3 regions of the Pseudarthrobacter sp. NIBRBAC000502771 genome follow, and region 1 is predicted to be linked to each of the others. Evidence: riboswitches for the same ligand, from Rfam matches in the RefSeq annotation. Region 1 holds a riboswitch; each other region holds the start of a gene.
The links. Region 1 has a riboswitch for S-adenosylmethionine ahead of NIBR502771_RS18980 (bifunctional o-acetylhomoserine/o-acetylserine sulfhydrylase). Riboswitches for the same ligand answer to the same signal wherever they lie in the genome.

Region 1 (10,194 bases):
GGGCGCCGGCATAGGGCTGCTGCCGAACTTCATGGTGGGAGACCGCGAAGATTTCGTCCATGTGCTGCCGGGTGAGTTTGAGCGCCAGTTGCCCATCTGGGCCGTTGCCAGGCCGGAATCGCTCCGCTCGGTCCGGGTACAGGCCGTGATCGCGGCCCTGAAGGAAGAGGTGAAGGAGCGCTCTGTGCTGCTCGCCGGCTGAAGATCCGGTCCGACGGGTCAGGCCTGAGGAGTCAGGCCCGACGGTTCAGGCGCGACGGTTCAGGCCTGGAAGAGCCGCCGCACTACCTGTCCCGCTGCGAGCGCATCAAGGCCCTCGTTGATCTCGCTGAGTGGCCGGGTGTCGGTGTGCAGCAGCTCAACGGGCAGCTTGCCTTCCCGCCAGTACGCCAGGTACTTGGGGATGTCCCGTGCGGGAACGGCGTCACCCATGTAGGAGCCCAGCAGCCGCTTGCCGGCGCCGGCGAACTGCAGGGCAGGTACGGTCAATTCGGCGGACGGGTGGGGCAGGCCCACCGAGACCACCGCGCCACCCCTGGTGACCTGCTCGAGGCAGGACGCGATCACAGCGGCCGAGCCCACCGCCTCGACGGCAACGTCGACGCCGTCGCCGGCTGCTTCCCCGATCAGCCGTCCCGCGTCCTCCGGCGTCCCCACCGCGGTGGCCCCGGCGTCGCGGGCCAGTTGGTGCTTCCCCTGATTGGGATCGATGGCGATGACGCTGGTGGCCCCGGCGAGGCGGGCTGCCATCACGGCGGACAGGCCCACCGCGCCCAGGCCGAACACTGCCACGGACTGGCCCGGGCCGACTCCTGCGGTGTTGAACACCGCGCCCATTCCGGTGAGCACGGCGCAACCAAACATCGCAGCGACGGTGTCCGGGACGTCGTCGTCAATCACCACCACTGATTCCCGGGCAACCACCGCGTAGTCAGCGAAGGCGGATACGCCCAGGTGATGGTTGATGCGGCCGCCTTCCGGCGTCCGCAACAGCGCCGGACCGTGGAGCAGGTCTCCGGATCCGTTCACCTCAGCTGCCCGGTGGCAGAGCGCGGGCCTGCCTGCCAGGCAGGCCCGGCACTGGCCGCAGCTGGGAACGAACACCAAAACCACATGGTCACCCACGGACACGTCGGAGACGCCGTCTCCTACGGATACCACCCGCCCCACGGCCTCGTGTCCCAGGGCCATGGGAAGGGGCCGGACGCGGGAACCGTCCACCACTGACAGGTCCGAATGGCACAGGCTCGAGTAGGTGATGGAAACTCCGAGTTCACCGGTGCGCGGCTCCGGCTGGTCCAGTTCCTGCACCAGCAGCGGCCGGGACTCGGCATAGCTTTGCTTTACCCCTGCGGCGGCCGGGGCGGGAACGGTGGAGTAGAGTACGGCGGCCTTCATGGGCCTACTTCTTGCTGGCAGCGAGCAGGTCTGCCGTGCCCTTGGCGTCGGCGGCGTCAACATCGTGCAGCGAGATGCCCCGGGTTTCCTTCAGGAAGAAGACCGCGACGGCGGTGATGGCACAGGCGATGAGCAGGTACACCGCTACCGGGACGGAGGACTTGTAGGTGCCCAGGAGCGAGGCAGCGATGATCGGGGCCAGGGAACCCGCCACGATGGACGTCACCTGGTACCCCAGGGAGACGCCGGAGTAGCGCATGCGGGTGGGGAACATTTCCGCCATGATGGCCGGCTGCCCGGCATACATGAAGGCGTGGAACACCAGGCCGATCATGATCGCCGCCAGGATGACGAAGTCGTTCTTCGTGTCCATCATGGGGAAGGCGAAGAAGCCCCAGGTGGCACCCATGACGGCGCCGGCCATGTAGACGGGCTTGCGGCCGAAGCGGTCCGACAACTTGCCCACCATGGGGACCACCGAGAAGTGGACGGCATGGGCAACAAGCAGCAGCAGGAGGATCCGCGTGGTGTCGGCCTGGACAACGGTCTTTAGGTACGTGATGGAGAACGTGACCACCAGGTAATACAGGATGTTCTCCGCAAAGCGCAGGCCCATGGCAGTGAAGACGCCGCGCGGGTACCGCCGGAACACCTCAGCCACGCCGTAGCCCTTGTGGCCGGCGTCCACTTCTTTACGGGCCTCCAGGAAGATGGGGGCGTCGTTGACCTTGGTGCGGATGTAGTAGCCGATCAGGACGATCACGGCGGAGAGCCAGAACGCCACGCGCCAGCCCCAGCCCAGGAACGCGTCCTGGGTCAGCGTGGAGGACAGGACGAACAATACGGCCGTGGCCAGGAGGTTGCCCAGCGGCACCGCCGACTGCGGCCAGCTGGCCCAGAAGCCGCGGGACTTGCTGGGGCTGTGCTCTGCGACGAGGAGGACGGCGCCGCCCCACTCCCCGCCCACGGCGAAGCCCTGGGCGAACCGGAGGAAGACCAGAAGCGCAGGCGCCCAGTAGCCGATCTGCCCAAAGGTGGGCAGGCAGCCCATGAGGAAGGTGGAGACGCCCACCAGGATGATGCTCAGCTGCAGCAGCTGCTTGCGGCCGAACTTGTCGCCGAAGTGGCCAAACACAATGCCGCCGATGGGGCGTGCGACAAAACCGACGGCATAGGTGAGGAAGGCGGCGATGATGCCGTCCAGTTCGGTGCCGGCGTTGGGAAAGAAGGCCTTCCCGAACACCAGGGTGGCGGCCGATGCGTAGAGGAAGAATTCATACCACTCCACGACCGTGCCGGCCATGGACGCCGTCACCACTTTCTTCAGGCCTGAGGCCTTGACGTCGGGTTCCTCTGTACGCCTTGCGGCGGAGCTTTCCGTACTCATGCGAACTCCTTCGGCGTCGTCGTCGACGCCACGGGGACCAGTCGATGGGGCCCGGGGTGTGATGCACACCACGGACACCGGATTCGATTGAGTATGGTCTGCCCGCGGTGCAACCTCAACGCCAAATAGTGCAGAAGGCATCTGCAGGAATGCACATTGCCGGCCGTCCTCCCGGCGGCGGCTACGCCAGGAAGCTGCTCCGGAGCTGGCTGCCCAGCTGTCCAATTTCGGTCAGGAACCCGTCGTGCCCGATCGGCGCCCGGATGAGGTGGACATCCACGTCCCCGGGCAGGGCCCGGGCAAGCTCGTGGGACTGCGATGGGAAATAGAGCCGGTCGGAGTCGACGGCGGCCACAAAGAACCGCGCCGTGGATGCCGCCAGGGCTTCGGCCAATGTTCCCCGTCCCCGGCAGACGTCGTGGCTCATCAGCGCTTCGGTCAGGGCAATATAGCTGTTGGCGTCAAAGCGCTTCACCAGCTTGTTGCCCTGGTGGTCCAGGTAGCTTTCCACCTGGTAGCGGCCGCGGGAGGCCAGGACTTCCCCCCGCAGTGGCGATTCCGGCGCCTGGGGTTCCCGTCCGAAACGGCCTTCCAGCTCGGTGGCGGACCGGTAGGTGATGTGGGCGATCCTGCGGGCGAGGGCCAGTCCCTCTTCAGGACTCCGGCCGCCGTAGTAGTCCCCGCCGTTGAAGTTGGGATCCTGCCTGATGGCCAGGGTCTGCGCCTGGGCGAAGGCAATCTGTTCGGCAGTACTGGCGGCTCCGACGGAGATCACGGCGCAGCGCTGCACCCTGTCCGGGTACGTCACAGCCCATTCCAGGGCCCGTGCACCGCCCATGGAGCCGCCCAGGACGGCGAACCAGCTCTTGATGCCCAGCTGGTCCGCCAGCCGGGCCTCGGCAACAGTACTGTCGCGCAGCGTGACCAGGGGAAACCTGGAGCCCCAGGGCTTCCCATCAGGCGCGGGCGACGACGGCCCGGTGGACCCGTAGCAGCCGCCAACGATGTTGATGGACACCACGAAGAAACGGTCCGTGTCCACGGGGGCTCCGGGGCCGGCCAGCTGCTCCCACCAACCTTCTTCGTCGGTGTCGCCGCGGGTCACGTGGGTGCTGCCGGTCAGTGCGTGCTCGATCAGGATGGCGTTGCTGGCGTCCGCGTTGAGCGTGCCCCAGGTTTCGTAGGCCAGGGTGACGTCCGGGAGGTAGCCTCCGGCTTCGAGTTCCAGTCCCCCGATGGAGGCGTAACGGACAATTCCGTGTTCAGGGATGGCGGTTCGGGCGACGGTAACCGTCATGGCAAGACCTCTTCTACGCGCTTGCCCGCCGTCGTCTGACCGGCAGGCCAGGTCCTCACCCGGGGCACCCCACCGCGGATGGAGGGTTGCCGGCCAGCAAGCCGGGGCTGTCACTGGCACTCATGACCTGGTTCGAGTGTACGAAACACCCCCCGCTCCAGGCCAAGAGTATGACTGGTTGTGACTTCCCGGCTTGCCGGCCGGCACGTGCTGCGCCCTCGCGGTTGGGGCTAGGCGCCGGTGGCCTTGGCGGCCCGGAAGCCTGCCTCCAGGTCAGCCAGGATGTCGTCGATGTGCTCCAAACCGACGGAAAGCCGGACCAGGCCCGGGTGAACGCCGGCCACAACCTGCTGCTCCGGCGAAAGCTGGCTGTGCGTGGTCGACGCCGGGTGGATGACCAGGGAGCGCACGTCGCCGATGTTGGCCACGTGGGAGTGCAGCTCCAGTGCGTCGACGAAGCGCTTGCCGGCTTCCGCGCCGCCGGCCAGGTTGAAGGCGACCACGGCGCCCGTTCCCTTTGGCCCGTACTTGCGGCCACGCTCGTACCAGGGGCTGGACGGCAGCCCCGCGTAGGCGACGGATTCGACGTCGTCCCTGGCCTCCAGCCAGCGCGCCACCTCCGTGGCGTTCGCAACGTGGCGCTCCACCCGCAGGCTCAGGGTCTCCAGGCCTTGGGAAATCAGGAACGCGTTGAAGGGCGAGACCGCCGAGCCAAGGTCGCGCAGCAACTGCACCCGGGCCTTGAGGATGTAGGAGAGGTTGGCGCCGAGCGCGCCGCCTTCGCCGAGGTCGCGTGCGTAGACCAGGCCGTTATAGGTGGGGTCCGGGGTGTTGAAGCCGGGGTACCTTTCCGGGTCCTTGCCGAAATCGAACCTGCCGGAATCGACGATGACGCCGGCGATGGCCGAGCCATGGCCGCCCAGGTATTTGGTGGCCGAGTGGATGACGATGTCCGCGCCCCACTCCAATGGGCGGATCAGGTATGGGGTGGAAAGGGTGTTGTCCACGATCAGGGGCACGCCGGCCTGGTGGGCCACTTCGGAGATGCCCTCAATATCAAGGACGTCCTGGCGCGGGTTGGACACCACTTCACCGAAGAAGAGCTTGGTATTGGGCTGCACGGCGTCGCGCCACTGGTCCAGGTTGTCAGGATCAGCCACGAAGGTCACCGAGATGCCGAACTTCTTCAACGTGTGGGCGAACAGGTTGTAGGTTCCGCCGTAAAGACTGGGGCTGGCCACTATATGGTCGCCTGCCTCGGCGATGTTCAGCACAGCGAACGTCTCCGCGGCCTGGCCGGAGCTCAGCAGCAATGCCGCCAGGCCGCCTTCAAGGCTTGCGATCCGTTGCTCGACGGCGTCCTGGGTGGGATTGCCAATGCGGGTGTAGATGGGTGCAAGTTCGGCCAGGGCGAAGCGGTTGGCCGCGCTCTCGGCACTGGGAAACACGAAGGACGTGGTCTGGTAGATGGGAAGGGCGCGGGCTCCGGTGGCGCTGTCGGGCTCCTGGCCGGCATGGATCTGGCGGGTTTCGAAGGACCATCCGTTGGACATCTCAGTCTCCTATGACATGGGCCCGGCATGCTGGGAGCACCACGGGCCGCGCTTGCTCTCCGGCCATTGCCGGACAGCCTGGTCCTCACCCGGGGCACCCCACCGCGGATGGAGGGTTGCCGGCCAGCGAGCCGGGGCTTGGCGCTGGCACTCATGACCTGGACCCAGTCTAGGAACTTCAATCCGGCCCGGACAGCATTGTGACGAACATGGTCTTGGCGCAGGCCCTGGGCATTTGGACAGGGACGGCGGCTACCCAAAATGCCAGTAAGGGTACCCTTAGCTGAGAGCCCGATCACAAAGTGCCAAGATGTTCGCATGCGCATGGATCACGTCTCTTACGCCTGTGAACACGATGGCCTCGCGGCCACTACCGAACGTATTGCAACTGCCCTCGGCGTTGAGGCAGTGAAGGGTGGCGTACACCCCCGCTTCGGAACCCGGAATATGATCATCCCCCTGGCGGGCCACAAGTACCTCGAAGTCGTCGAGGTCCTCGACCACCCGGCGTCGGACAAGGCACCGTTCGGGCAGGCAGTGCGTGCCCGCTCCGCTGCCGGTGGCGGCTGGATGGGCTGGTGCGTCGAAGTGGACGACCTCGCCCCCTTCGAGGAACGCCTGGGCCGCGCTGCCGTGAACGGCAACCGCAAGTTCCCGGACGGCCGCGAGCTGGTCTGGAAGCAAATTGGCATCCTGGGCCTCATCGCCGATCCCCAGGTGCCGTACATGCTCAAGTGGGAGGGCGACCCCTCCCTCCACCCGTCCCACGCGTACGAGAGCAACCTCAAGATGAGCTGCCTGACCATCGCCGGTTCCGCCTCGCGCGTCACCGAGTGGCTCGGTGAGCCCGTGGAGAAGCCGCTCGAGGACGTTGCGGTGGAATGGGTGGCCCCGCACGGTACGCCGGGCATCCTCTCGGTCACCTTTGAGACCGCCAACGGAGCCGTCACCATCTGACCCTTCCCATTCGTCCCGGACCACTCCGGGGAGGTCCCCGGGTTGTGCCCGGGCAAACTTCGGCCGCCATTGGGTGGTGACAACGGCGTCACCACCCAATGGCGGCCGAATCCATTTAAGTGGCTGCCGGGTCGCGTCTTTTTCTACGCCACGCGTGCTCTTTTTCGCACCACACATTTGGGCTGCGACAGGAAACCTTCGCTTCGAAAACGTACGACGACGGCGGCCCGCTTCGGTGCGCCGGCTCACCTGCGCAGGCAGCGGCACCGGTTTGATCTGTAATTGTCAGACCCTCGTTGGATGATGTGGGTATGGGAATCGGCGGTGGTCTTGGGGTGGTGTTGGAGGGTGTTCGTGCCTCTATTGCTGCCCTGGATGCGCTGGAGCGGGAGGACGCTTCCCTGGCTTCCGGTTTGGATGTTGGTTTCGGTCTTGGTGCGGGTGTGGGTGCCGGTGTGGATGTGCTGCAGCGGCGGTATGAGATCCGGCTGGAAAGGCTGGAGCTTACGTCCCGTTTGGAGGCGCAGCTCGCAGCAGTGAAGGCGCAGGACGCCGCCGACGCGGTCGGGTTCCAGGAGGCGATGACCCCGCCGGACGCCTCGATCGAGGACCGCACGTACGCGCAGATGTCGGTGGTGGAGGAGATCGCCGGGGTCCTCACCATCGGCTCCGCCGCAGCAGGCGCGTTGGTGGAGCAGTCCCGCCGGGTCTGTTCCCTACCGCCGGTGTTCGAGGCCCTGTCCACCGGAACCATGTCGTGGCAGCACGCCCGCGTCGTCGCGGACGAAACCGAAGGCCTTGACGCTGTCGGGGCTGCCGGGCTGGTGGCGCACTTCTTCGACCCCGCCGCACCCGATCCGGCCCGGGGTGCCGCGCCCGGTGAACTGGTCCCGTCCCGGTTCCGGGCCAAGATCCGGGGCTGGCGGGAACGCCACCACCCCGAATCAATCCAAAAGCGCCATGTAAAAGGTTTGGCAAACCGGCGGATGGAGTACACCCCGGACCGGGACGGCATGGCCTGGATCTCCCTCTACCTTCCCGGCGATACCGCGTGCGCCATCTGGAACCGGACCACCGCCACCGCCCGCGGCCTCCAAGGCCCCAACGAACCCCGCACGCTCACCCAACTCCGCCCCGACATCGCCGCATCACTGCTGCTCGGCGCCGGCAATGCTCTTGGCGGGGAGAGTGGCGCGGGACCCGCAGGAGTCACCGCCATCGGGAAAGTCCCCACGCCGAGGGCCGACGTCCTGGTCACCGTGCCCGTGTTCTCGCTCCTCGGCCTCACCGACGAACCAGCAATGCTGGACGGCTTCGGCCCGATCCCCGCGTCCATGGCCCGCAAACTCCTCGCCGGTGGCGCGGACTCCTTCTACCGGGTCCTCGTCGACCCGCGGGACGGGGCGCCCCTGGAGATCGGCAGGAAGAACTACCGGCTCACGGGGGCCATCAAACGCTGGATCAGGCTGCGCGATGCCCAATGCACGTTCCCCGGCTGCACCAACAAGACCCCCGACAACGAAACCGACCACCTCACCGCGTGGGAACACGGCGGCACCACCAACGTCAGCAACCTGGCCCAGCTCTGCCGTAAGCACCATCGGCTCAAACACCACAGCCAATGGGCCCCCGGCCCGGCCACGAGCAAGGACCCACCGGGCTGGACCTCCCCCACCGGACGCCACCACAAACCCGAAAAACAGGATGCAGAACCAACCCACTGGCCACCGGGGAGCCTGCCGGCGCACGCTGTTCGGGGTGCCGTTGTGGCAGGGGTTGAATTGGGGGCCACCGGGCCAGTCGAGGACGGGCAGTGGCAGCAGCTCCTCGCATCGATGCCGCCGTGGTCTGATCCTCCTGTCGAAGAACCACCAAGTGAGGACCTTCTGGACCCCGGCGAGCTTCGCCCCGCGGATCCCCTGTGGGATGAGTTCCATGCAAGGTTTTACGAGCTGCCCGCTGACCCGCAGGCGGACTGGCAGTGCTGTTACACCTGAAGTGAGGGCGGAAAACAGCGCGCAGGCCGCGGCAGGAGCTAGGGCCCGCCCAGCAGGCCGCAGCCAACATTTCTTTCGGCAGTTCTCACGACGATGAATACTCGGGCCTCGTCGGAGGAGGGCGCGGCGAGGATGTCGGCTCCACCGGCGGTTTTGCCTTGGACCGTCAGGAGGGAAACATCAGTCCGTGCGGGCTCCGGGTAAGGACCGCAGTTGTACTCGCGCCCGGCAAACTGGACTATGGAAGGAACCTCTCGAGGCCAGAGCACCCAGTCCGACGTCTGTTCATGAATGCTCCACAATCGCCCAATGAGCAAACATCCGGCCAACGCCAAGACGGCACTCCCCAAGGCCAATCCGTGTCGTAGTCCCCCACCCATGCTGCAAGACTTCACGAAGGCATGCTTGGAATCAACAAGAACCCGCAACTAGGGCTACTGCAGGCCGGACCACCGCCCAGCGGTCGTTCAGTCGGGTACCGGCAGACCGCGGCGGCCATAGCTGTACAGCTACCCCAGCCCCACGGCCTTGCCGAAGAGGCTGAAGCCGACGAATGCCACGATGTCCAGCAGCGCATGGGCGATGACCAGCGGCATGACGCGCTTGGTGCGCGTATAGAGCCAGGCGAAGACCACCCCCATCACAGCGTTGCCAATGAAGGGACCGAAGCCTTGGTAAAGGTGGTAGCTGCCACGCAGCACGGAGCTCACGGCGATGGCCAGTGGCGTGCTCCAGCCGAACTTGCCGAAGCGGTCCATCAGGTACCCCACCACGATGACTTCCTCGAGCACCGCGTGGCGCATCGCCGAGAGGACCAGGACTGGAACGGTCCACCAGTAGGCGTCCAGGGCACTGGGGATGATGGCTGTGGTGATGCCGAGCGCCCGGCCGGCCGCATAGAGCCCCAAGGACGGTATCCCAATCAGCGCGGCCAGCCCCAGGCCTTGCAGCAGGTCCATTCCGGGCCGGGCGAAGTTGAACCCCAGCTTCTGGAATGCTGAACCGGAGTTCCGTGCGTCGCCGGGGGAAGCTTGGCGCTGGTCGGTGAGGAAGTAGAGAACCAGCAGCACAGGAACCAGCGCAAAGATGATGTCGAGCAGCTGGTACGTCAGGTCGAAATACTCGCGGGTGCTCTGCGAGCGGTTCAGGGTGGACGTGCCCTCGGCCAGCGGGGCGCGGGTCATCTTGTCGAGCAGCTGCACCACGGAGTAGATGGCGGACTGGCCCAGGGACAGTCCCAGGACGATCCAGACTTCGAGCCGCAGTCGACGGCGGGAGGGAACCAGCATGTTCCCATCTTGCCTTCAGTTTCTGGATCCTGCCTGACGGAACTCCCCCCAGCCTCCCGGGAGTATCAGGCAGGTGCCACGATCACTTCCGTGCCGTTGGCTTCAAAGGCTGCCTTGTCGCGCGCAGAGATCCCGGAATCGGTGATCAGGCGGGTGAAGTCGTACCCGTCCATCGTGGCAAAGGCCCGCACGCCGACTTTGGAGGAATCAGCCAGGACGTAGGACACCCGGGCGCGGGAAGCCAGCAGGGCATTGACGGAGGCCTCGCCCTCCCCCGTGTTGGTGGGTCCCACCTCCGGGTCGATGCCGTTGACAC
Region 2 (10,194 bases), 1.4 Mb from region 1:
CCGTTCCGGGTTTCCGAGTTTGGCGGCGACGCGTTCGATGAACGTATCCGAGACCGCGTGCTCCAGCTGTTCGGCTTCATCGTGGACCTCGTCCCAGCTGTAGCCAAGACGCTGGACGAGGTAGGTCTCGATGAGCCGGTGGCGCCGGACCATTGACAGGGCCAGGCGCAGGCCGGAATCGGTCAGGGTGACTGCGCTGTAGGGCTTGTGGTCCACCAGCCCCTGGTCCTTCAGCTTGCGGACCATCTCCGACACAGAGGAATTCGCCACGCCCAGCCGCTGTGCCAGCTGGGAGGACGTGATGGGCTTGTCCTGCCATTCAGTGAATGAATAGATGACCTTGACGTAGTCCTCGATCGAGGAGGAGGGCGCGCTGGTCTTCACAGGTCCAAGCCTACCGGTTTGGCCGGTCCGGCAGGGGCGGCCCCGGGTCAGGCCTTAGCGGCGCGCCAGGCCAGCGTCAGGTAGGGGAGGTCGAGTTCCTGCCCCGGAGCATGGGCCAGGTGTTCGTGCAGGTACCAGTCCAGGTTGGCAAGGACCTTCGCCCGCGTCGCCTCACCGGCCCGCAGGTAGTAGCTGCGCGATTTGGTGAGCTCCATCAGGTCACTGGTGGTCACCCGGTCCTGCCAGTGCGTCACATGCCCCTCAAGCCCGTGGAATTCGGGCCCGACGACGGGCTTGTGGCCGGGCCGGTAGACGTCGCCGGCGTGCATGATCCGGGAGAGCCGGTGCACCCAGGGGACAGAGGTGTCCAGCTGGTTCCAGACCAGGCCCAGGGTTCCGTGCGGGCGCAGGACGCGGGCCAGTTCGGTGCTCGCAGCGAGGGGATCGCACCAGTGCCACGCCTGGGCAACGGTGACCACGTCGAAGGCCGCGTCCCGAAGGCCTGTGGCCTCGGCCGTCCCCGCCGCAGCCGTGGCGGCCGGGCAGTGGGCCTTCAGCTGGGCGAGCATGTCCGCAGAAGGATCGACGGCTGTGACATCCAGTCCCATGGCCAGCAGCAAGGCGGTGAATTTACCGGTACCCGCCCCGACGTCCAGGGCGTCACGGGCCCCGGCAGGCACCAGCCACCGTGCGGATTCCGCCGGATAGCCGGGGCGGACGCGCTGGTAGTGGCGGCCGCCGTCCTGGAAGCTCTGCCCGAGCTCCGTGCGCCGGCCGTGATCAAGCCTGGGGCCACCCCGAACCACGCGTGGCCTCCTTCCGGTGCTGCCTGCGGATGTCCTTCGAATTTACCGCATGGCCGGTGCCTGCAGGCAGCCGCCGTTACCCCGCTAGTCGTCGAGGCAGGGGGCCGCGCCGGCCGTCCCGGGGGTATTGGGTGCCCAGTGCGGGTAGGTGCGGAAGTCGTTGGCGGGCACCCAGCGGCCCGCGTCCACCACGTAGTCCCACCCGAGTCCGTTGCTGCGCAAAGCCCGGATACCGGCAAGGAGGCGTTCAGCATCCTCCAGCCGCGAGCCCACGCCGAAACTCGCCCGGAGGGAGCCGGACGGCAGGCCCAGGCGCTTCAGCAGGGGATGGGCGCAGAAACGTCCGTCACGCAGGCCCACCCCGTGCTCTGCGGAAAGGTAGGCGGCCACCAGCCCTGCGTCGTAGCCCTCGACGGAGAAGTTGACCACGCCGATGGTGTCCGTTTCCGGATTGGTGTCCTTGAAGATCTGGTGGACGGTGACGCCGTCGATTTCCTGGAGGCCCTCCACCAGGAAGGACCGGATCGCGGACTCGTGCGCATGCCACCTGTCCTGGTCGAGTTCGGCGATGACCTGCGTGGCGCGTGCCAGGGTGGCGGCGCCGAGGACGTTCGGTGAGCCTCCTTCGTGGCGGGCCGGGCCGGTGGCCCAGCTGACGCCGTCGAGCCGTGCTTCCTTGACGGCCCCGCCGCCGGCGAGGTGCGGGACGCCGGAATCCAGCCAGTCAGGCCGGCCTACCAGGACACCCGCGCCGAACGGCGCGTACAGCTTGTGGCCGGAAAAGGCGAGGTAGTCGACGTCGTCCGCGCTGATGTCCACCCGGCGGTGCGGCGCGAGCTGGGCCGCGTCCACCACGATCCGGGCGCCGTGCTGGTGGGCCAGCGCGGCCAGGGCCCGGATGGGGAGGATCTCGCCGGTGACGTTGGAGGCGCCGGTGACGGCCAGGAGGCTGACGCCGCCCTGTTCGAGTTCGGCGCGGACGGCCTCAAGGGTGCCGGCGATGGTGTCCGCGGCAACGATGCTGCGGTGCGGGACGCCCTGCCACGGCAGGAGGTTGGCGTGGTGCTCGATGTCCAGGTAGAGGACGTCCCCGGCGGTCCGTCCGTCCGTCCGGGGCAGGCAGCCCGCCAGGAGGTTCAGCGAATCGGTGGTGTTCCGGGTGAAGATGACCGAATCGTCCGGCCGGCCGCCCACGAAGTCCCGGACGATGCTGCGTGCGTTCTCGTACACGGAGGTGCTGATCTGGGAGGCGTACCCGGCCCCGCGGTGGACGCTGGCGTAGTAGGGCAGGATCTCGTTGAGGTAGGCGGACACCACGGAGAGTGCAGGGGCCGATGCCCCGTAATCAAGGTTGGCGTACCGCACGTGGCCGCCGGTTATCAGTGGTGCTTGGATTTCGGCCCCGGTGACTGCAGCGAGCGGGCGGCCGGCGGCGGCACGGCGTTCGGCAGCAACGGCGGATTCGGTGACGGGTTTGGGGGAGACGGTGGCAGTTGTCACAGAGACCTCACTTGTGTACAGGACTCCGGCGTACGGAATCCGCGCTTGCCGCATCCACTCCGGACCGGCCTGGTCGTCACCCGGGGCACCCCGCCGCGAATGGAGGGTTGCCGGCCAGCAAACCGGGGTTTTGCGCTGGCACTCGTGACCTGCATAAAAGCGTAGGACATGGGGCGGCCAGGCTGGAAGCCGGGCCAATTGTTAAGGGCTTTATTACGCAATATCGAATAAACGACGCCGGACACCTCCTTCTGGAGGTGTCCGGCGTCGCAATATTCGCCTAAGCGGGCAAACCGCGGCAGTTACAGCAGATCGTCCAGGTAAGGGTTGAGGCGGTGCAGGACCTCGGAGTGCAGGATCGAGTTGGTGGCCAGCGCGTTCCCGCCGAACGGTCCGTCCTCGCCCTCGAGGGAGGTGAACCGGCCCCCGGCCTCGACCACGATCGGCACCAGCGCAGCCATGTCGTAGAGGTTGAGTTCCGGTTCGCAGGCGATGTCCACGGAGCCCTCTGCCACCATGCAGTACGACCAGAAATCGCCGTATGCCCGGGTCCGCCAGACGTCCTCGGTCAGCCCGAGGAAATCGTCGAGGTTGCCGCGTTCCTTCCAGCCGCTCAGGCTGGAGTAGGAGAGGGAGGCGTCGGAGAGGCTGGACACGTTGGAGACGCGCAGCCGGGTGGCAGCCGCCAGGGACCTGCCCATGTAGGCGCCCATGCCCTTTGCCGCCCACCAGCGCTTGCCGAGGGCCGGGGCGCTGACCACGCCCACCACGGGTTCGCCTTCGTCCACCAGGGCGATCAGGGTGGCCCAGACCGGGACGCCCCTGACAAAGTTCTTTGTCCCGTCAATGGGATCGATGATCCAGCGCCGTGAACCGTGCCCGGTGCTGCCGAACTCCTCGCCCAGGACGGCATCGCGGGGCCGGGAGCGGGAGAGCTGGCCGCGGATGGCTTCCTCGGCTGCCTTGTCGGCGTCGGTGACGGGCGTCAGGTCCGGCTTGGTCTCAACGTGGAGGTCCAGGGCCTTGAAGCGGCTCATGGTCTGGTCATCCACGGAGTCGGCCAGGACATGGGCCAGGCGCAGGTCATCGTTGTAGCTCGAAGCGGGTTGGATCATGGTTACAAACTACCGTCTGCGGACGCTTCTGCCGGGAGAACGCGTCAGTTGACGCTGCCGAGCTCTTTGGTTTCCTGTGCTTCCATGCGCGGATCCGTGCCGAGCAGCCGCCGGAGCGACGCCAGGCGTGCCGGGCCGGTGGGACCTGCGTGCCCGCCTGCCACCCAGTCGTCGAGGCCGCAGTTCACCGCGTTTGCCGTGTGCTTGCACCCGCGTTCACAGTTTTCGATGCCGGGAGAGAGGTCCGGGAAGGAGCGCAGGATCCGGTCCGGGTCCACATGGGCCAGTCCGAAGGAACGGATACCGGGGGTGTCAATGATCCAGCTTCCGGCCGGCGCGTCAGCCAGGCGCAGGGCCAGGGCCGACGACGACGTGTGGCGGCCACGTCCGGTTACGGCGTTGACGCCGCCGGTGGCCCGCTCGGCACCGGTCAGCGCGTTCACCATGGTTGACTTGCCCACGCCGGAGTGCCCCAGCATCACGGTGACCCTGCCGTCGAGGTGGGCGCGGAGGGCCGCAACCGCAGTGCTGTCCAGCCGGGCGGAGAGGCCGTCGTCAGAGCGTGCGTCGATCCCGGAAGCCTGCGCGTCGGCGGTCTTGCTGATGATCACCGGGAAGTCCAGGTGCGTGTAATTGGAGAGGAGCTCGGCGGGGTCCTTGACGTCGGCCTTGGTGACCAGCAGGATCGGCTCGATCCCGGCGTCGTAGGCAGCCACCAGGGCGCGGTCGATGAACCCGGTGCGGGGTTCCGGGTTGGCAGCCGCCACGACGATGACCAGCTGGTCCGCGTTGGCCACCACGGCCCGCTCCACGGGGTCGGTATCGTCGGCGCTCCGGCGCAGGAGGGTGTGGCGGTCCTGGATTTTCACCAGGCGGGCCAGCGTGTCCGGCGCGCCTGACACGTCCCCCACGAGCGAGACGAAGTCTCCCGCAACGACAGGTGACCGGCGGAGTTCACGGGCACGCGCTGCGATGACGATGCGCTCGTTGTCCGAGTCCTCGCCCACCACTGCCGTGTACCGGCCGCGGTCAACCGTAATGATCCGCCCGGTAACGGCGTCGTCATGGCTGGGCCGGTCTTTGGTGCGGGGACGGGAACCTTTCTTGCTGGGGCGGATCCGGACGTCGGATTCGTCCCAGGAGTCAGTGCTCCGCGCCACTGCCACGCTCTTCCGGCCGCGGTACCTCGGGAGCAGCCTGGGCCAGCATGCCGGCCCACAGCTGCGGGAAGTCGGGCATGGTCTTGGCGGTAGTGGCGATCTCCTCCACCTGGACGCCGCTTACCGAGAGGCCCAGGATTGCCCCGGCAGTGGCCATGCGGTGGTCGGCGTAGCTGTGGACGACGCCGGCGTGCAACGGCGCTGGCCGGATGACCAGGCCGTCGCTGGTTTCCTCGGCGTCGCCGCCGAGCCGGTTGATCTCGGTGACCAGCGCGGCGAGCCGGTCAGTTTCGTGCCCGCGAAGGTGGGCGATTCCGCTGAGCCGGGAAGGCCCCGTGGCAAGGGCACAGAGTGCCGCGACCGTAGGAGCCAGTTCACTGGTGTCGGCGAAGTCGCCGCCCTTGATTTCTGGGCCCCCGGTGACGGTCAGGAGTCCGTCCTCCAGGGTGACCGTGGCTCCCATCCGGGTGAGGATGCCGCGCCAGAGGTCGCCCACCTGCTGCGTTTCCGTGGGCCAGTTGGGGATGCGGACGGTGCCCCGCGATGCCAGGGCCGCTGCCAGGAACGGCCCAGCGTTGGAGAGGTCCTGTTCGATTCTTTGGTCGAAGGCCTGGATGGGTCCCGGGGCCACCACCCAGTGGTTGGGGACCGAATCGTCCACGGAGACGCCGGCGCCGCGGAGGACAGCCACCGTCATGTTGATGTGGTCCAGGCTTGGCACCGGTTTCCCGACGTGCTCAAGGTGCAGGCCGTCGTCGAACCTTGCTGCCACCAGCAGGAGGGCGGAGACGAACTGCGACGACGCGCTGGCATCGATCACCAGGTGGCCGCCCCGGACCGCGCCGGTCCCTTCCACCACGAAGGGAAGGGACGACGGCGTGCTCCCGTCCTCGGCGGAAACCGCGACGCCCAAGGCTTTGAGGGCTTCGATGATGGTTCCCATGGGACGCTTCCGGGCGTGCGGGTCGCCGTCGAACACGCTGGCTCCGCTGCGGAGCGCCGCAAGTGGTGGGACGAACCGCATGACGGTGCCGGCCAGCCCGCAGTCGATCCTGGTGGTGGATGGCGCCGCTGACGCCGGGATCGGAACAACTTCCAGGTCAGGACCAAAGGCGCCGTCGCCGGGCACTTCGCTGATGGTGGCGCCGAGCTGCCTCAGTGCATCGATCATCAGCGCGGAGTCCCTGGAGTGCAGGGGAGCCCGAAGGCGCGATGGTCCGTCCGCCAGGGCGGCCAGGACCAGGTACCTGTTGGTCAGGGACTTCGATCCGGGCACCGTCACGGTTGCATTGACGGGCCGGGCCGCAAAAGGCGCGGCCCAGTACTGGACAGGTGTTCCGGATTCCCGGGTGGCAGCTGATGCGGTCATTCGTGCCTAGGCTCCCGCGGCGTGTTCGACGGCGCGGCGTACAGCCTTGTCCGCCTTGTTCAGCTTCTTGGTGGTGGTCCTGCGGGCGTCGGCGGCCAGGTGCGAGGCGTTCCGTCGCGCGTCGGCGGCAAGGTGCTCGGCGCGCCAGGCCAGTCCGGGCTTGCCTGCCGTGTCCACGGAGGCGAGCAGGGCACCCCCGCTCAGGGAGACGTTCTTGAGCAGCTGGTTCCTGCGGTTCTCGCGCCCTTCCTTGCTGCTGATGTCCGCGCTCCGCCATTCCACGAAGGTGTTCAGGAGGGAAACGACGGTGAGCAGGCCGGCCGAGAGCCGGGAAAACTTGCCAAGGCCGAACAGGACGCCGGCGCCCACCTGGGTACCGCCGATGACGCGGGCCAGGGTCTTCTCGTTCGTCTGGAAGGGAAGCGAGGCTGCAGCCTTGCGCAGCAGCGGTGAGAGCTGCTGGGCGGTGTCGTCGGAGTTCTTGAGCTTGTCCAGTCCGGCAAGGATGAAACTGGAGGCGAGCATGGGCCTGGCGAGGGTGCGGACAAAGGGCATGGATTTCCTCCTGGATGGACGAGCCGCGGCAAGCGGCGGAGTCGGTCCTAGTCTTGCACTTTTGGGGAATATTTGCCCGCGGGAGGGGGTTATGTCGACTGGGTCCGCGACGTGGGCCCTGGCGATCAATCACCCGATACAGAGCGGAGTTGGCCTTGCGGAAGGTGTTGGACGGAACCAGGCAGGCGGGACCGGTGGAAGTGGACAAGCTTGCCGCCGAGCCGTCGGAGTACGGCATGCCCCCGGCGGGGCGCCTGACAGTAGACTTGAAGGCAATGAGTACCCTGGATCCGGCCATCGCGGCCATGTATGAGGCGTCCCCCGGCGAATTGAACGGCAGGGCAGGCGCAGCGCCGCTCCCTGCCGGGCAGGCAGCAACCGAACCACCGGCCGCAGCAGCGGATGCCGAGGACAGCACGCTGGACGTTGCCGCGGAGACCGTGGAACAGCGCCGCCTGCGCTTTGAGCGGGACGCCATGCAGTATGTGGACCAGCTCTACTCTGCGGCGATGCGGATGGCGCGGAACCCGTCGGACGCGGAGGACCTGGTCCAGGAGGCCTACACCAAGGCTTTCTCGGCCTTCCACCAGTACAAGCCGGGCACCAACCTCAAGGCGTGGCTCTACCGGATCCTGACCAACACGTACATAAACCTGTACCGCAAGCGGCAGCGCGAGCCGCTGCAGTCAAATTCGGACACCATAGAGGACTGGCAGCTGGCCCGGGCGGAGTCGCACACGTCGAGCGGACTACGTTCGGCTGAGGCAGAAGCACTGGACCACCTTCCGGATTCGGACGTCAAGCGGGCGCTCCAGGACATTCCGGAGGAGTTCCGGCTGGCGGTTTACTTCGCTGACGTGGAGGGCTTCGCCTACAAGGAAATCTCAGACATCATGAATACGCCCATCGGCACCGTGATGTCCCGGCTCCACCGCGGCCGCCGAATGTTGCGGGACATGCTCGCGGAATACGCCGCCGAGCGGGGATTCAAAACGGCCGCTGATGCGTCGGATGCGGCAGGAAGCAAAGCACAGGAGAACAGGAAATGAGCGACTGCCAGGGATTGGGCGACTGCGACGATACCCGGATGCAACGCATCTATGAGTACCTCGACGGGGCACTGACCCGCGAAGATATTACCGAAATCAAGAACCACCTCGATGACTGCCCTGAATGCACGGAGCAGTACGACCTCGAATGCGTCATCCGCAACATGGTCAAGCGTTCCTGCAAGGAGTCCGCTCCGGACAACCTGAAGAACGCCATCCTGGACCGGATACACGCCATCCGTCCCGTCGAGGCGTAGTACCGGCGCCCCGTGCCCGCCAGGGCCGCAAACAGCAAAGGACCCCGGAAGCCGACTGGCTTGCGGGGTCCTTCGCTTGAACCGTAGTTCCTGGCATGTGCCTAGGTGTTGGGGCGCTTCCCGTGGTTCGCGCCGCCACGCTTACGGTCACGACGCTTGCGTGCACGCTTGCTCATAGCTGGCCTCCTTAATGTTGTACTCAAAAGAGCTGCCCTCCAGTCTCCCACATGATCCGGCGGCCCGCGAACCGGGAAACTTCGGATGACCTGCGGCCGGGCCGTCCGGCCTTATTCATCGAGACTGCCCGGGCAGGGTGGGGTGCGCGGCCCAGCCTCAGCGTTCCGCGTCCCCCTCGCCGCCAACGGGGCCGGGAGCGTGGATGATGGCGGTTTTGCCGGACAGCGAATTGGTCCTGACGAGCATCAGTTGCATGTCAGGGCCTGCAATGGTCTCCACTTTGCCGTTGGTGGGGAGGCATTGGCTGCCGTCCAGGATGACCGCTCCGCCTGCGGACTTCGCCACGATGTCAATCCCCACGTCGGCAGGCAGGGTTATGGTCAGGTCTCCGGACACGGAATTGGAGCCAAAATCCTGGGTGTAACCGAGCAGGTTGAAGTCAAGGTGCCCGCTGACGGTATTGGTGCGCACGTGCGTGAAATGGCCGGAGGCGGTGACCTCGCCGGAGATGCTCTTGGCGGTCAGGACGCCCCGGTGGTTCCTGACTGACACCTGGCCGCTGACGGTATTGACCTGAAGTTCTCCGGAGGTGTCCTCGGCCGTGACCGCGCCGGACACGGTGTTGAGCCGGACGTGGGCAGAAATGCCGGACGCCAGGCCCTTGCCGCTCACAGTCCCGGCCTCCACCTCCACTCCACGGGGAATTGCCACAGTGACGGCCGCGGCATTGTCGCTGTTGTGGTTGACAGTCTCCATGAGGTTCTTGAACCAGCCCTGGGCGCCGTGAAGTTGATGCCGCACTTCCAGCCGCCCGCCGTTCAGGGACACCGCTACGGGGTCGCCATGGACCTCCGAGAATTGGAGACGGACCGATGGGTCATCGTGTTCGGTGATGGTGAAGCTGCCCCTGACCAGGCCCAGCTTCAGCGACGTCACGGCGTCGACGTCAATGCTCTGCGGGCCTGTGACGGTCCAGTTCCCTCCGGGCATGGTCCCCTCCAAAAAAGCGATATATCGCGTTGATCCTCCAACGTAACGCCGCCGGGCGGAAGGGTCAAAAACAGGTCCCGAAAGGCTACTGGGGGGCGTCCATCCCCAGCCACTGGAACCAGCCGCGGTGCAGCACCAGCCAGGCCATGAGCCCATACCCGGCCTGGCCGGGCGTGCCTCCGTTTGCCGCCAGGTCCTGGCGCCACTGTTCGTGGTTAAGCAGCGGGGAGAAGGTGTCGACGTAGAGGTGCTTGCGGCGCGTGGTCACATCCGCGAAGGCCGTGTTCAGTTCATCCAGCCGCCGGTTCTGCGCGGGGTCGAGTGTTGGGGGAGGACCCACAACGAACACCTCGATACGGTTCTGGGAAGCCGAGTCCAGGATGTTGGCCAGGTTCAGGCGGCTCCTCGCGGTGGAGAGGCCGAACTCGATGTCGCGCCCCGAGAGGCCGATCACCAGCCGGTTCTCCGCCTGCGGGCTGAAGCGCCTCCCGGCCTCGTCCAGCCACCGTGCGGCCAAACCTTCAGTACCTTCCTGCGGGCAGGGGAGGGCGTAGCTTTCCAGGAGCATGCCGTCCTGGGGAGTGCGGGCCAGGACGCGGCCCAGCCAGCCAAGGGCCCGGGGATCGCCCAGTCCGGCCAGCAGTTCGTCTCCTACAGCTGCGATCCGCAGCTTCCTGTCTTCCACGCGTTCCTCTTTACTTCGGTACGGGTTACTTCGATACGGCCGCTGCCATCGTTGCCGCCGCCTTGCGGAGGCTCGGGGAGGCGCTGTCAGTCCATTAAACAGAACTGCCCGGCCGGAGTCTGGTATTTCGACTCCGGCCGGGCAGCC
Region 3 (10,194 bases), 1.9 Mb from region 1:
ACCCTCGCCGCGATGCGCCTGGTGGGGCTCATGGCAGAGGAGTGGCAGACCATCGGGATGGCCCGCCGTGCCCGGGGCGTGGGCGCCCGCGGCAGCCTCGTCCAGCGGGTGAAGGCGACGCTGGGCCAGAGCTTCGGACTGCTGGTCCAGGCCATCAGGCGGGCGTCGAGGCTCGCCGTGACCATGGAAGCGCGTGGGTTCGGCGGGGGCCGGCGGACGTGGGCCAGGGAATCCACCTTCAGCCCGCTGGACTCCTGGGTGGTTGCCGGCGGTGTGCTGGTGGCCGGACTGGCCCTGGCGGCGGCCGTCTCTGCCGGCACGTGGAACATGGTCTGGCTGGGCAGCTGACTCCCGCTGGAAGCTCTGTACGCGTTCCTATCGCATCGGATGGGTAGCCTGGGGATGGTGGCCTTCACCTGCTCCTCGAAAGGGGAGGGATAACTCATTTATGATATATTCGCGGTATGACCCAGAGAACCGCTGAACACGTTGCCGCCATGCTGAGGGACGCCCGGGGCGAGAAAGGGTGGACCCAGGGCCAGCTGGCCGCCGAACTCGGCACCAGCCAAAGTGCCGTGGCGCGGATGGAACAGGGCAAGCAGAACCTGAGCCTGAAAATGATCCAGCGGCTGGAAAACATCTTTGACCGCAGCATCGTGAACGTGGCCAAGCCGCGGATGACGCACCTGCGGGTGGAGGGCGGCCGCACCCTGTCCGGCGCCGTGGACGTCAATAGCAGCAAGAACGCCGGCGTGGCACTGCTGTGCGCCAGCCTGATCAACCGCGGCACCACCGTGCTGCGCCGCCTGGCCCGGATCGAGGAAGTCAACCGCATCGTCGAGGTGCTGACCAGCATCGGCGTCGAGTGCACCTGGCTCAATGACACGGACCTCCGCCTGCGCCGCCCCGCCGTCCTGGACCTGGACGCCATGGACGTGGACGCGGCACGCCGCACCCGCAGCGTCATCATGCTGCTGGGCCCCCTGCTGGATGAGTCCCGGGAGTACCGGCTGCCCTACGCCGGCGGCTGCGACCTGGGCACCCGGACCGTGGAGCCCCACATGCAGGCACTGCGCGAGTTCGACCTGTCAGTGGAGGCCACGGCAGGGTTCTACACCGTGCAGGCACCGCCCGCGGATAGCCGGGACCGCTCTTTCGTCCTCACCGAACGGGGGGACACCGTTACCGAGAATGCGATCATGGCGGCGGCCCACCGGCCCGGAACAACCGTGATCCGCAACGCCAGCCCCAACTACATGGTGCAGGACCTCTGCTTTTACCTGCAGATGCTCGGGGTGGCCATCGAGGGCGTGGGAACCACCACCCTGCGGATCACCGGCAGGCCCGTGATCGACGCCGATATCGAGTATTTCCCGTCCGAGGACCCCATCGAGGCCATGAGCCTGATTACGGCGGGCATCGTCACCAACTCCGAGGTCACGGTCCGCCGGGTCCCCATCGAGTTCATGGAAATCGAACTGGCCACGCTGGGCCAGATGGGCCAGAAGCTCGAAATTTCCGGCGAATACATGGCCCGCAACGGCCGCACCCGGCTGGTGGACGTCACCACCAAGCCCTCCGAGCTGCGTGCCCCCGAGGACAAGATCCACCCCATGCCGTTCCCCGGGCTGAACATCGACAACCTGCCCTTCTTCGCCGTCATTGCAGCTAACGCCCATGGCCAGACCATGATCCACGACTGGGTTTACGAGAACCGGGCCATCTACCTGACGGAGCTGAACCGGCTCGGCGCACAGGTACAGCTGCTGGACCCGCACCGGATCTACGTCAACGGCCCCACGAAGTGGCGCGCCGCCGAGGTGGGCTGCCCGCCGGCACTCCGCCCGGCCGCCTGCCTGCTGCTGGCCATGCTGGCCGCGCGGGGCGTGTCCGAGCTGCGGAACATCTATGTGATCGAGCGGGGCTACGAGGACCTGGCGGAGCGGCTGAACACCATCGGCGCCAAGGTGGAGTACTTCCAGGACTAGGCATTCATCCTTCGTCATGAAGGGAGGCGCCCCTGTGAATGCCCGGCGGGCGCGGCAGAATATTCGTATGCGTACATTCGGCGTCGAGGAAGAACTCCTGATTGTTGATCCGGAGTCCGGGGAGCCGCTTGCCCTGGCCGATGCCCTCCTCGCTGGCCGGCGCGTGGCAGCCGATGATGCGCCGGTGGAGCTGGAAAGCCGCCATGCCGGCAACCAGGCGGATTACGACGACGAGATGGGCTTGAGTGCCGAGCTCAAGCTTGAGCAGATCGAGACACAGACCCGGCCGTGTACCGACTACGGAAGCCTGCTGGAACAGATCCGGGCCGGCCGGGCGCTGGCGGACCAGGCTGCCCAAAAGCACGGGGCCCGGGTTGCGGCGCTCGCCACCTCTCCCGTGGCCTCGCCCAGCCACACCACGCCGGACCCGCGCTATGCCAGGATGCTGGAACGCTTTGGCCTCACCGCCCAGGAGCAGCTGACCTGCGGTTTCCACGTCCACACCTTCATTGAATCGCCGGAGGAAGGCGTGGCGGTCCTGGACCGGATCCGCGACAAGCTGGCGGTGCTCACGGCACTGAGCGCCAACTCGCCATTTTGGAATGGCGTCCCCACCGGTTTCGAAAGCTACCGGACCCAGGCCTGGAACCGCTGGCCCACTGCGGGCCCGGCAGGTATTTACGGGACGTATCCCGCGTACCGCCGCGTGGTGACCCGGCTGCTGGACAGCGGCGTCATGCTCGATGAGGGCATGCTGTATTTCGACGCCCGTCTCTCCCGGAACCATCCGACGGTGGAAGTGCGGGTGGCGGACGTGTGCCTCCGTGCCGGGGACGCAGCCCTCATCGCGGTGCTGGTACGGGCATTGGTGGAATCCGCGGGCCGGGAATGGCGCGAGGACGTGGATCCCGCGCCCGTACCCACAGTCCTGCTGCGGATGGCGTCCTGGCAGGCCAGCAGCGCCGGGCTGAGCGGCGAACTCCTGGACTTCGGCAACTTCAGGCCCGCACCGGCCGCGGACGTGGTCCGTTCCCTGGTGGACTACCTTGCCCCCGTCCTGGCCGAACAGGGGGAGCTGGCCCTGGCCAGGCAGGGGGTGGAGGACATCATTTCCCGCGGAACCGGGGCCGCTGAACAGCGCCGTGCCCGCGACAAGGCCCTGGCGGGGCAGCCGCCTGAGGACATGGGGTTCGGTGCCGTGGTGCGGCAGGCCGTCCACCTGACGATGCGCGACACGCTGGACCTGTCAGACATGGCGGACACGCCCGAGCTGCTGCGCGTGCGGCAGGCCTGACCTGCCGCTTGGGTTGCCGGTCCGCGGCATGCATATTCCTTTTCGACGCGCACACTCCTTTGCGCACGCCACATTCCGTGCGCGCCAGGGAATCCGCGCGTCGAAAACGGGGAGGCGCGTCGAAAAGGCTAGATCTGCTTCAGCGCCTGCTCGAGGTCACGGAGGAGGTCCTCCGGGTCCTCGAGCCCTACCGAGAGCCGCACCACGCCGTCGCTGAGCCCAATGGCGGCCCGCCCCTCCGGGCCCATGGCGCGGTGGGTGGTGGTGGCCGGGTGCGTGATCAGGGACTTGGCATCACCGAGGTTGTTGGAAATATCGATGATCCGCAGCCCGTCCAGGAGGGCGAATGCCGCTTCCTTGCCGGAACGCCCGCCGGTCGGGGCCAGTTCGAAGGTCAGGACCGTTCCGCCGGCACTCATCTGCTTAGCGGCCAGCCCGTACTGCGGGTGCGACTTCAGGAGCGGATACTTCACCCAGCCCACCGCCGGCTGTTCCTCCAGCCATTCAGCCAGCCGCAGCGCGGTGGCGGACGAGTGGTTGACGCGCAGGCCCATGGTTTCCAGGCCCTTGGTCAGGACCCAGGCGTTGAAGGCGGACAGTGCGGGGCCGGTATGGCGCATCAGCTGCTTGACGGGTCCGTCGATGAATTCCTTGGTGCCCAGGATGGCACCGCCCATCACCCTGCCCTGCCCATCGATGTGCTTGGTACCCGAGTAGACGATGACGTCGGCGCCGAGGTCCCCGCAGCGCTGCAGCAGGGGAGTGGCAAAGACGTTGTCAGCCACCACGGTGGCGCCGGCCGCATGCGCCAGCTCACTGACGGCGGCGATGTCGACGATTTCCTGCATGGGGTTGGACGGGGACTCGAAGAAGACGGCGGTGGTGGGCTTGGACAGGGCTTCGCGCCACTGGTCCAGGTCCGGACCGTCCACGAAGACCGTTTCCACACCCCAGCGCGGGAGGATCTCGTTCAGGATCACAAAGCACGAACCGAACAGCGAACGGGCAGCCACCACGCGGTCGCCGGCAGCCAGCAGGGCACCCAGCGCGGTGAACACGGCAGACATGCCCGACGCCGTCGCAAAGCAGGCTTCGGTGCCTTCCAGCAGCCTGAGCCGTTCCTGGAAGGTGGCAACGGACGGGTTGCCGTAGCGGGAGTAGACAAAGCGCTCGTCCTCGCCGGTGAACGCGCGTTCAGCTGCAGCAGCGGATTCGTAGACGAACCCGGAGTTCAGGAAGATGGCCTCGGACGTTTCCTGGAAGTTGGAGCGGTCCAGGCCGCCGCGGACTGCCTGCGTATCGGGGTTCCAGCCGGGGGCGTCTGGGTTGAAGGTCACTTAGTTCTTTCCGAGGTTGGTGGGGAGGCCGCGGTTCTTCCAGCCGTTGACGGTACGTTCGCCGTAGCGGTCCGGCTCGCCTTCGAAGCCCTCCAGCACGTTGTAGGCCTTAAAACCGGCCTGGGTGGCGGCCGTTGCAGCCGCGATGGACCGCTGGCCGGAGCGGCAGAGGAAGAGCAGTTCCGCCTGGGGATCCTCCGGCGCCTGCGCCTGGAGGTCCTTGACGAAGTCGGGATTGGGGATGCCGCCGGGGAAGGTCCACTGGATGAACAGGGGATCGTTGTCCGTGGCCTTGGTGTCCGGGATGCCGATGTGGGCCCATTCGCCCTCGGTGCGGACGTCCACCAGGATGGCGCCCTTCTCCAGCTTGGCCCATGCTTCCTGGGGCGTCAGGTCTCCGGCGTAGCTCATGCGTGGCCCTCGCCGTCGAAATCGCCTTCAAGGCCGGCGTCGAGCTGGTCCACCGCTGTGGCGACGGCGGCATCGGCTGAGGCGATCGCGGCCGGAAGGACGATTGCCTGCGCCACGATGACGCTGGTGCCGTTGAAAGTGGCTGCCGGGCTGCCGTGCAGCACGTAGCCGTCGGCGAGTGCGGCGGAGATCCGCTCGCAGAATTCACGGGTGTCCGCGCCGGTTATCAGGCGGTAGGACAGTCTTTCGTCAAGGGCGGGTGCGTCGGACACGACGGATCTCCTTCTCTCACGCTTGCAGCTCGAATCGGTCGATATGCCGAGTATTCACCTGAGGCACCCCGCCGCGAAAGGGAGGGTTGCCGACCGGCAAGTCAGGGCTTGGCGCCGGTACTCATTACTCCCCAAAAACGTAACACCTGCCGCGCCAAGCCGCATCGCCGACGTCGTCATGTTCCGTCATTGAGCTGCCCGCCATGCGGCACGTAGCCTGCTGCGGACCGATAAGGTTCATACCGGGGGCGCCGCCCCGTATCCAGAGCAATGAGTACCGGGGGTCCTTGTCAGCATGCGGGCACACGTATCGCACCACCGCGCCGCCATCCGGCGTAACCGTCCGCGTTCCGCCGCGTCCTTCCTGGCCGCGGTTCTCATCGCCCTCCTGGCAGTGGTGGCCCCGGCAGCCCCGGCGCAGGCGGCCGGCCCCGCGCCGGACAAGGGCAAACCCTGGCTGGGGGCGGTCCTCGAATGGGGTGAGGATACCGCCGCTGGCTTCAGCGACCGGCTGGGCGCAACCCCGGCGCTCTACGGCCATGACATCACCATGCCCTACCGCGAATCCGAGCGGAATGACATAGGGGGCTTCCTGCAGCAGACCGCAGCGAAGGGCGCCCACGCCATGCTCACGGTCAAGCCGTCCGTGCCGCTGGACCAGCTCGGCGCCGCGGAGGCGGAAGCGTTCGCAGCGCAGGTGCGCGACCTGACCGCGGGATTCAAGGGCCAACTGCTGGTCCGCTTTGCCCCCGACATGAACGCCAGCTGGGTGGCCTGGGGCCAGCAGCCGGCTGCGTACCGGCAGGCTTTCCAAGCGGTGTCGGCAGCCTTCAGGAAGGACGACGGCGGCCGGGCCACCATGGTGTGGGCGCCCTACCTGGGGAAGGACTACCCCTTCGACCGGAACAGGAATGCGCCACAGCCGGGAAGCGACGGGTTTTCCCTCCTGGATACAAATGGGGACGGAACCTGGAACGGGAGCGACAGCGCCTATGCCCCGTATTACCCGGGCGACGACGCGGTGGACTGGGTGGGGTTGGCCGCCTACCATGACGACACTGCCGGCGCGGCCGCCGTCAACTCCCTGCCGCACGCCGGCGAACTCGAAGACATGCTGACGGCCTCCGGCAACGAAAACTTCTACGGCACCTACGCCGAAGGACACAAAAAGCCCTTCCTGCTCCAGACCTCGGCCTTCTACAGCCCTGCATCCGGCGGGGCGCCCGAGGCGGACATCAAAACGCGCTGGTGGGACCAGGTGGTGGCAACTGCCACCTCTCCGCATTTCGCCGGAACGGCCGCCGTGGTGTGGGACGAACGGACCAGCACGCGGGACACCGGCGTAGCAAGCATCAGCTGGCTGCTCACGGGAAGCCCGGACATCGCCAAAACTGCCCTGGACCGGCTGAAGGCATCGCCCATGGTCACCGGGCCTGTCACGGATGTGGCGTCCGCAGGCACGTATGTCCGCGCCAACACACTTACGGGCGCCGCCCCGTGGACCGTTGCTGCCGCCATGGTCATCCTCCTGGTGGCCCTGTGGCAGGTTCCGCGCCGGATCAACGCTGCCACGGCCTGGAGTTACCAGGATCCTTCTGCCAGGGATTCGCGGGTGGACCTGCTGCGCGGAATGGCCATTGTCTTCGTGGTGGTCAACCACCTGGGCATGGCCTCGCTGTTCCAGCTGCTCACCCAGGAGGCGGTGGGCTTCGTATCAGGCGCTGAGTTGTTTGTCCTGTTCTCCGGCCTGGTGGTGGGCATGGTGTACGGCCCCAAAGCGAAGGAGGATTTCGGCCGGGTGGTGGACCTGACGTCCCGCCGTGCCGGGAAGCTCTATGTCACTGCCCTGGCCGTGCTGGTCGGCGTCTTCCTGCTGTCGCTGCTCCCGTTCTTCCACACCGAGGCCCTGACCACGTTCGTGGACCAGGGAACCGGCGGCGCCGGGCACAGCGGCGCGGGCCGGACCTACGACCTGTACGCGGGCATGTCGTCGCTGTTCCAGTTCCCCGTGCCGCCGCAGGTGCTTCCGGCCATCGTGCTGCTGCAGTTCGGGCCCTGGCAGTTCAACGTCATGGGCCTTTACGTGGTACTCCTGCTGGCCAGCCCCCTGATCCTGGCGGCACTCAACCGCGGCAAGGCCATCTGGGTGTTGCTGGCATCCCTGGCCGTGTATGCGGTCGGGGCCGTAACCAGGTTCAGGCTCCTGCCATCGCAGTTCGAGGATTCGTTCCCCCTGCTGGTATGGCAGGTACTCTTTGTCCTCGGCCTGGTTGTCGGCTACCACCGCCGCAGCATAGTCGCCTGGCTGTCGGCGCACACCTGGGTGGTGGCAGCCTGCACCGCAGCGGCGTTCGCGCTGGCCTTCCTGTCCTGGGGCAACCCGTACCTGGCCAACAACTATGACGTCCGGCTGGCGCTCATGCCGGACGCCGCCTACCGGGCCATGTATGACGCGCTGTTCGGCCGGACCTACGTGGCGCCCGGCCGCCTGCTCAACGTCCTGGTCTTGGTGGTGGCCGCCTACGCCTTCCTTAGCGCCTACTGGAAACCCGTGCAGCGGGCCCTGGGCTGGTTCCTGATCCCGCTGGGCCGCGCCACGCTCTACGTATTCATCATGCACGTGGTGCTGATCGCCGTCGTGGCCAACATCCCGGCGCTGCAGCAGCAGAGCATCTTCCTCAACACCGTCGCCTACGCCGTGGTGCTGGGCCTTCTGTGGGTGATGGTCCGGACCAGGTTCCTCTTCCGGATTATTCCCACCTAGGCGGCAGCGGGGACGTCCCGGGGCATGAAAAATGCTGTGGCACATTCGTCAAGTGCCACAGCATCTGGTGGTGGGGCACCGGTTACCCGGCGCCCCGTCCGACGACCCGTTGGGGCTTAGACCAGCCGCGGGTAACTGGTCATGATGTAGTCCGCCGCGGCAGGCCCCTTCATGCGCAGTCCGTTCCGGCGGGCGGAGACCCGGTGTTTCATGGCAGCCCAGAAGCTGGACTCGGTGCCGGCCGGCTGCTCGTTGACAAAGCACCAGCTGGTGTACAGGCCAAAGAGGCGGTCACGGTCGAGGCTTGATTCGGAGGCCTGGTCGGCGTAGGTGGCTTCGTGGAGGAAAAGATCAAACTGCGAATTGGCCATGACGGCGTCCCTTCGCTCGGTGCGCGGTGCCGCCGTTCGGCTACAGCAGCAAAACCCTCGATGCCCTGCACGGGGGCGGTGGGTCTGTAGGTTCGATCCCATCAGGAGAACTTGGGAATATCAGCGATCTTGAGGCATGTCTACGCTGTAGACTTTACTCGTAGACTACAACTGAGGCAACCGTATTGAATAAATCAGCCGGTTGCCCCCAGTAAGGATCAAATAATGACTTCAGCCAATACTTCGGGAACGGCGGCCACCAAGCCGAGGCTGAGCAGGGACCTGGTACTGGCCAAAGCGCTGGAGCTGGTGGACGCCGAGGGCCTGGACGCGCTGACCATGCGCCGCCTTGGGCAGGAGCTTGGCCGGGACCCGATGAGCCTTTACCGCTATGCCCAGAACCGTGCAGCTTTGTTGGATGGAGTTACGGAGTTGGTGCTCAACCAGCTCCGCATCCATCCGGAGGACCCCGACTGGAAGGCCCAGCTGCGCGGGATTGCCCATGGCCTGCGAACGCTTGCCCTCCAGCACCCCAATGTTGTGCCGCTGCTGGTCACCCGGCCCCTGTCCACGCCCCTCGGCCTTAGGCCGCTGGGCACGCTGCGTCCCTTGGAACAGATCCTGTCCCTTCTCGGCGCTGCAGGATTCGGTGCGGCCGATGCACTCCACGTCTACCGCGCCTACTACGGCTTCCTCTACGGACACATCCTGAACGAACTGCAGGAGTACGTGGTGGACCCTGAAGAGAACGAGGTGCTGCTGCGGCTGGGGCTCCACCGGCTGCCCGCGAAGGAGTTCCCCAAGCTCCGTGCACTGGCTCCGGCCCTGTCTGAGTACGACGGCGAGGCGGAGCTTGACCAGGGACTTGGCATCCTGCTGTCCGGGCTGGAAGCCCAGCTGTCGCGCCAGGCGGCCGGCCCCGCCGCCTGACGCTCCGGGCCTTGTGGAGGCGGTATTACCGGGCGTGGCCTATTCGAAGGACGCCCGACGACGGTCCTGCAGGCGGGTGTTCCAGATGTCCGGCTTGTTGACGCGGAACCGGCGCCCCGTCAGGGCTTTGGCGTTAAGCCGGACGTAGTTGGCCTTTTCGCCCGGCTGCCAAGGTTCCAGGCCCAGCCCGTCCACGGCATCTTTCACGCCCTGGTCCTCGATGATCTCCGTTTCGCCGCGCACCACCACGCTCCACGCCTGTTCCGAGGCAGGGTCGTAGCCGTCGATTTCCAGGGCCGCCGGACGTTCCATCCGGGCGCCCCACAGCTTTGAACCGGGCGCGGTGCGGAAGACGATGCTGCGCAGGTGGACAGCGTAGTTCACGGGGAAGATCTCGGGATGTTCGTCTACCACAATGGCCAACCTGCCCACCGTGTCGTTGTCGAGGAGTTCCCAGCAGTCGTCGAAGGACAGGTTTTCAATCTTCGGCAGGTTTCGCGAGTCCATGGTCCACACCTTACGGGTGTTGCGGGAGCGGGAAAAGGGATTGCGCCGCTTGTTGCGCCGCTACTGGATGCCGGCGAAAAGCTCACCCAACTCCGCGGTCAGTTCCTTCTGGAGGGCCGGGGTGCCGATCTCCTTGCCATCGATCCTGTTCACGGGGGCAAGCAGGCGGACGCTCGAAATCAGCCAGACCGCGTCAGCGTCCATGAGGTCCCGGGGTTCCAGCGGACCGTAGCCCAGTTCCCAGCCGGCGGCCTTGGCGGCGGCGAAAAGGGCGCCCTGGGAGGTCCCGGCCAGGATGCCGCTGTCCAGCTGCGGGGTGA

Region 2: another riboswitch for S-adenosylmethionine. It lies ahead of NIBR502771_RS12395 (aminotransferase class V-fold PLP-dependent enzyme); the one in region 1 lies ahead of NIBR502771_RS18980 (bifunctional o-acetylhomoserine/o-acetylserine sulfhydrylase).
Region 3: another riboswitch for S-adenosylmethionine. It lies ahead of NIBR502771_RS06865 (DUF1737 domain-containing protein); the one in region 1 lies ahead of NIBR502771_RS18980 (bifunctional o-acetylhomoserine/o-acetylserine sulfhydrylase).

Annotation. Positions count from the first base shown of each region.
Region 1 covers NZ_CP041187.1:4,063,227-4,073,420, forward strand. The annotation lists gene NIBR502771_RS18960 (LysR family transcriptional regulator) at 1-202, shown strand, start outside; gene NIBR502771_RS18965 (zinc-binding dehydrogenase) at 262-1,398, opposite strand; gene NIBR502771_RS18970 (MFS transporter) at 1,403-2,785, opposite strand; gene NIBR502771_RS18975 (homoserine O-acetyltransferase) at 2,967-4,082, opposite strand; SAM riboswitch class IV at 4,095-4,210, opposite strand; gene NIBR502771_RS18980 (bifunctional o-acetylhomoserine/o-acetylserine sulfhydrylase) at 4,313-5,635, opposite strand; SAM riboswitch class IV at 5,679-5,794, opposite strand; gene NIBR502771_RS18985 (VOC family protein) at 5,954-6,592, shown strand; gene NIBR502771_RS18990 (HNH endonuclease signature motif containing protein) at 6,904-8,589, shown strand; gene NIBR502771_RS18995 (CPBP family intramembrane glutamic endopeptidase) at 9,099-9,878, opposite strand; gene NIBR502771_RS19000 (DeoR/GlpR family DNA-binding transcription regulator) at 9,944-10,194, opposite strand, start outside.
Region 2 covers NZ_CP041187.1:2,645,498-2,655,691, forward strand. The annotation lists gene NIBR502771_RS12385 (metal-dependent transcriptional regulator) at 1-384, opposite strand, end outside; gene NIBR502771_RS12390 (class I SAM-dependent methyltransferase) at 432-1,190, opposite strand; gene NIBR502771_RS12395 (aminotransferase class V-fold PLP-dependent enzyme) at 1,275-2,690, opposite strand; SAM riboswitch class IV at 2,727-2,840, opposite strand; gene hisN (histidinol-phosphatase) at 2,993-3,805, opposite strand; gene rsgA (ribosome small subunit-dependent GTPase A) at 3,850-4,965, opposite strand; gene aroA (3-phosphoshikimate 1-carboxyvinyltransferase) at 4,949-6,334, opposite strand; gene NIBR502771_RS12415 (DoxX family protein) at 6,341-6,889, opposite strand; gene NIBR502771_RS12420 (sigma-70 family RNA polymerase sigma factor) at 7,126-7,938, shown strand; gene rsrA (mycothiol system anti-sigma-R factor) at 7,935-8,195, shown strand; gene NIBR502771_RS21235 (50S ribosomal protein bL37) at 8,297-8,371, opposite strand; gene NIBR502771_RS12430 (DUF4097 family beta strand repeat-containing protein) at 8,529-9,362, opposite strand; gene NIBR502771_RS12435 (GDSL-type esterase/lipase family protein) at 9,448-10,047, opposite strand.
Region 3 covers NZ_CP041187.1:1,460,715-1,470,908, forward strand. The annotation lists gene NIBR502771_RS06840 (energy-coupling factor transporter transmembrane protein EcfT) at 1-348, shown strand, start outside; gene NIBR502771_RS06845 (UDP-N-acetylglucosamine 1-carboxyvinyltransferase) at 465-1,988, shown strand; gene NIBR502771_RS06850 (glutamate--cysteine ligase) at 2,056-3,282, shown strand; gene NIBR502771_RS06855 (O-succinylhomoserine sulfhydrylase) at 3,411-4,619, opposite strand; gene NIBR502771_RS06860 (rhodanese-like domain-containing protein) at 4,620-5,030, opposite strand; gene NIBR502771_RS06865 (DUF1737 domain-containing protein) at 5,027-5,302, opposite strand; SAM riboswitch class IV at 5,316-5,431, opposite strand; gene opgC (OpgC domain-containing protein) at 5,598-8,066, shown strand; gene NIBR502771_RS06875 (hypothetical protein) at 8,183-8,437, opposite strand; gene NIBR502771_RS06880 (TetR/AcrR family transcriptional regulator C-terminal domain-containing protein) at 8,663-9,367, shown strand; gene NIBR502771_RS06885 (pyridoxamine 5'-phosphate oxidase family protein) at 9,407-9,874, opposite strand; gene NIBR502771_RS06890 (aminodeoxychorismate lyase) at 9,935-10,194, opposite strand, start outside.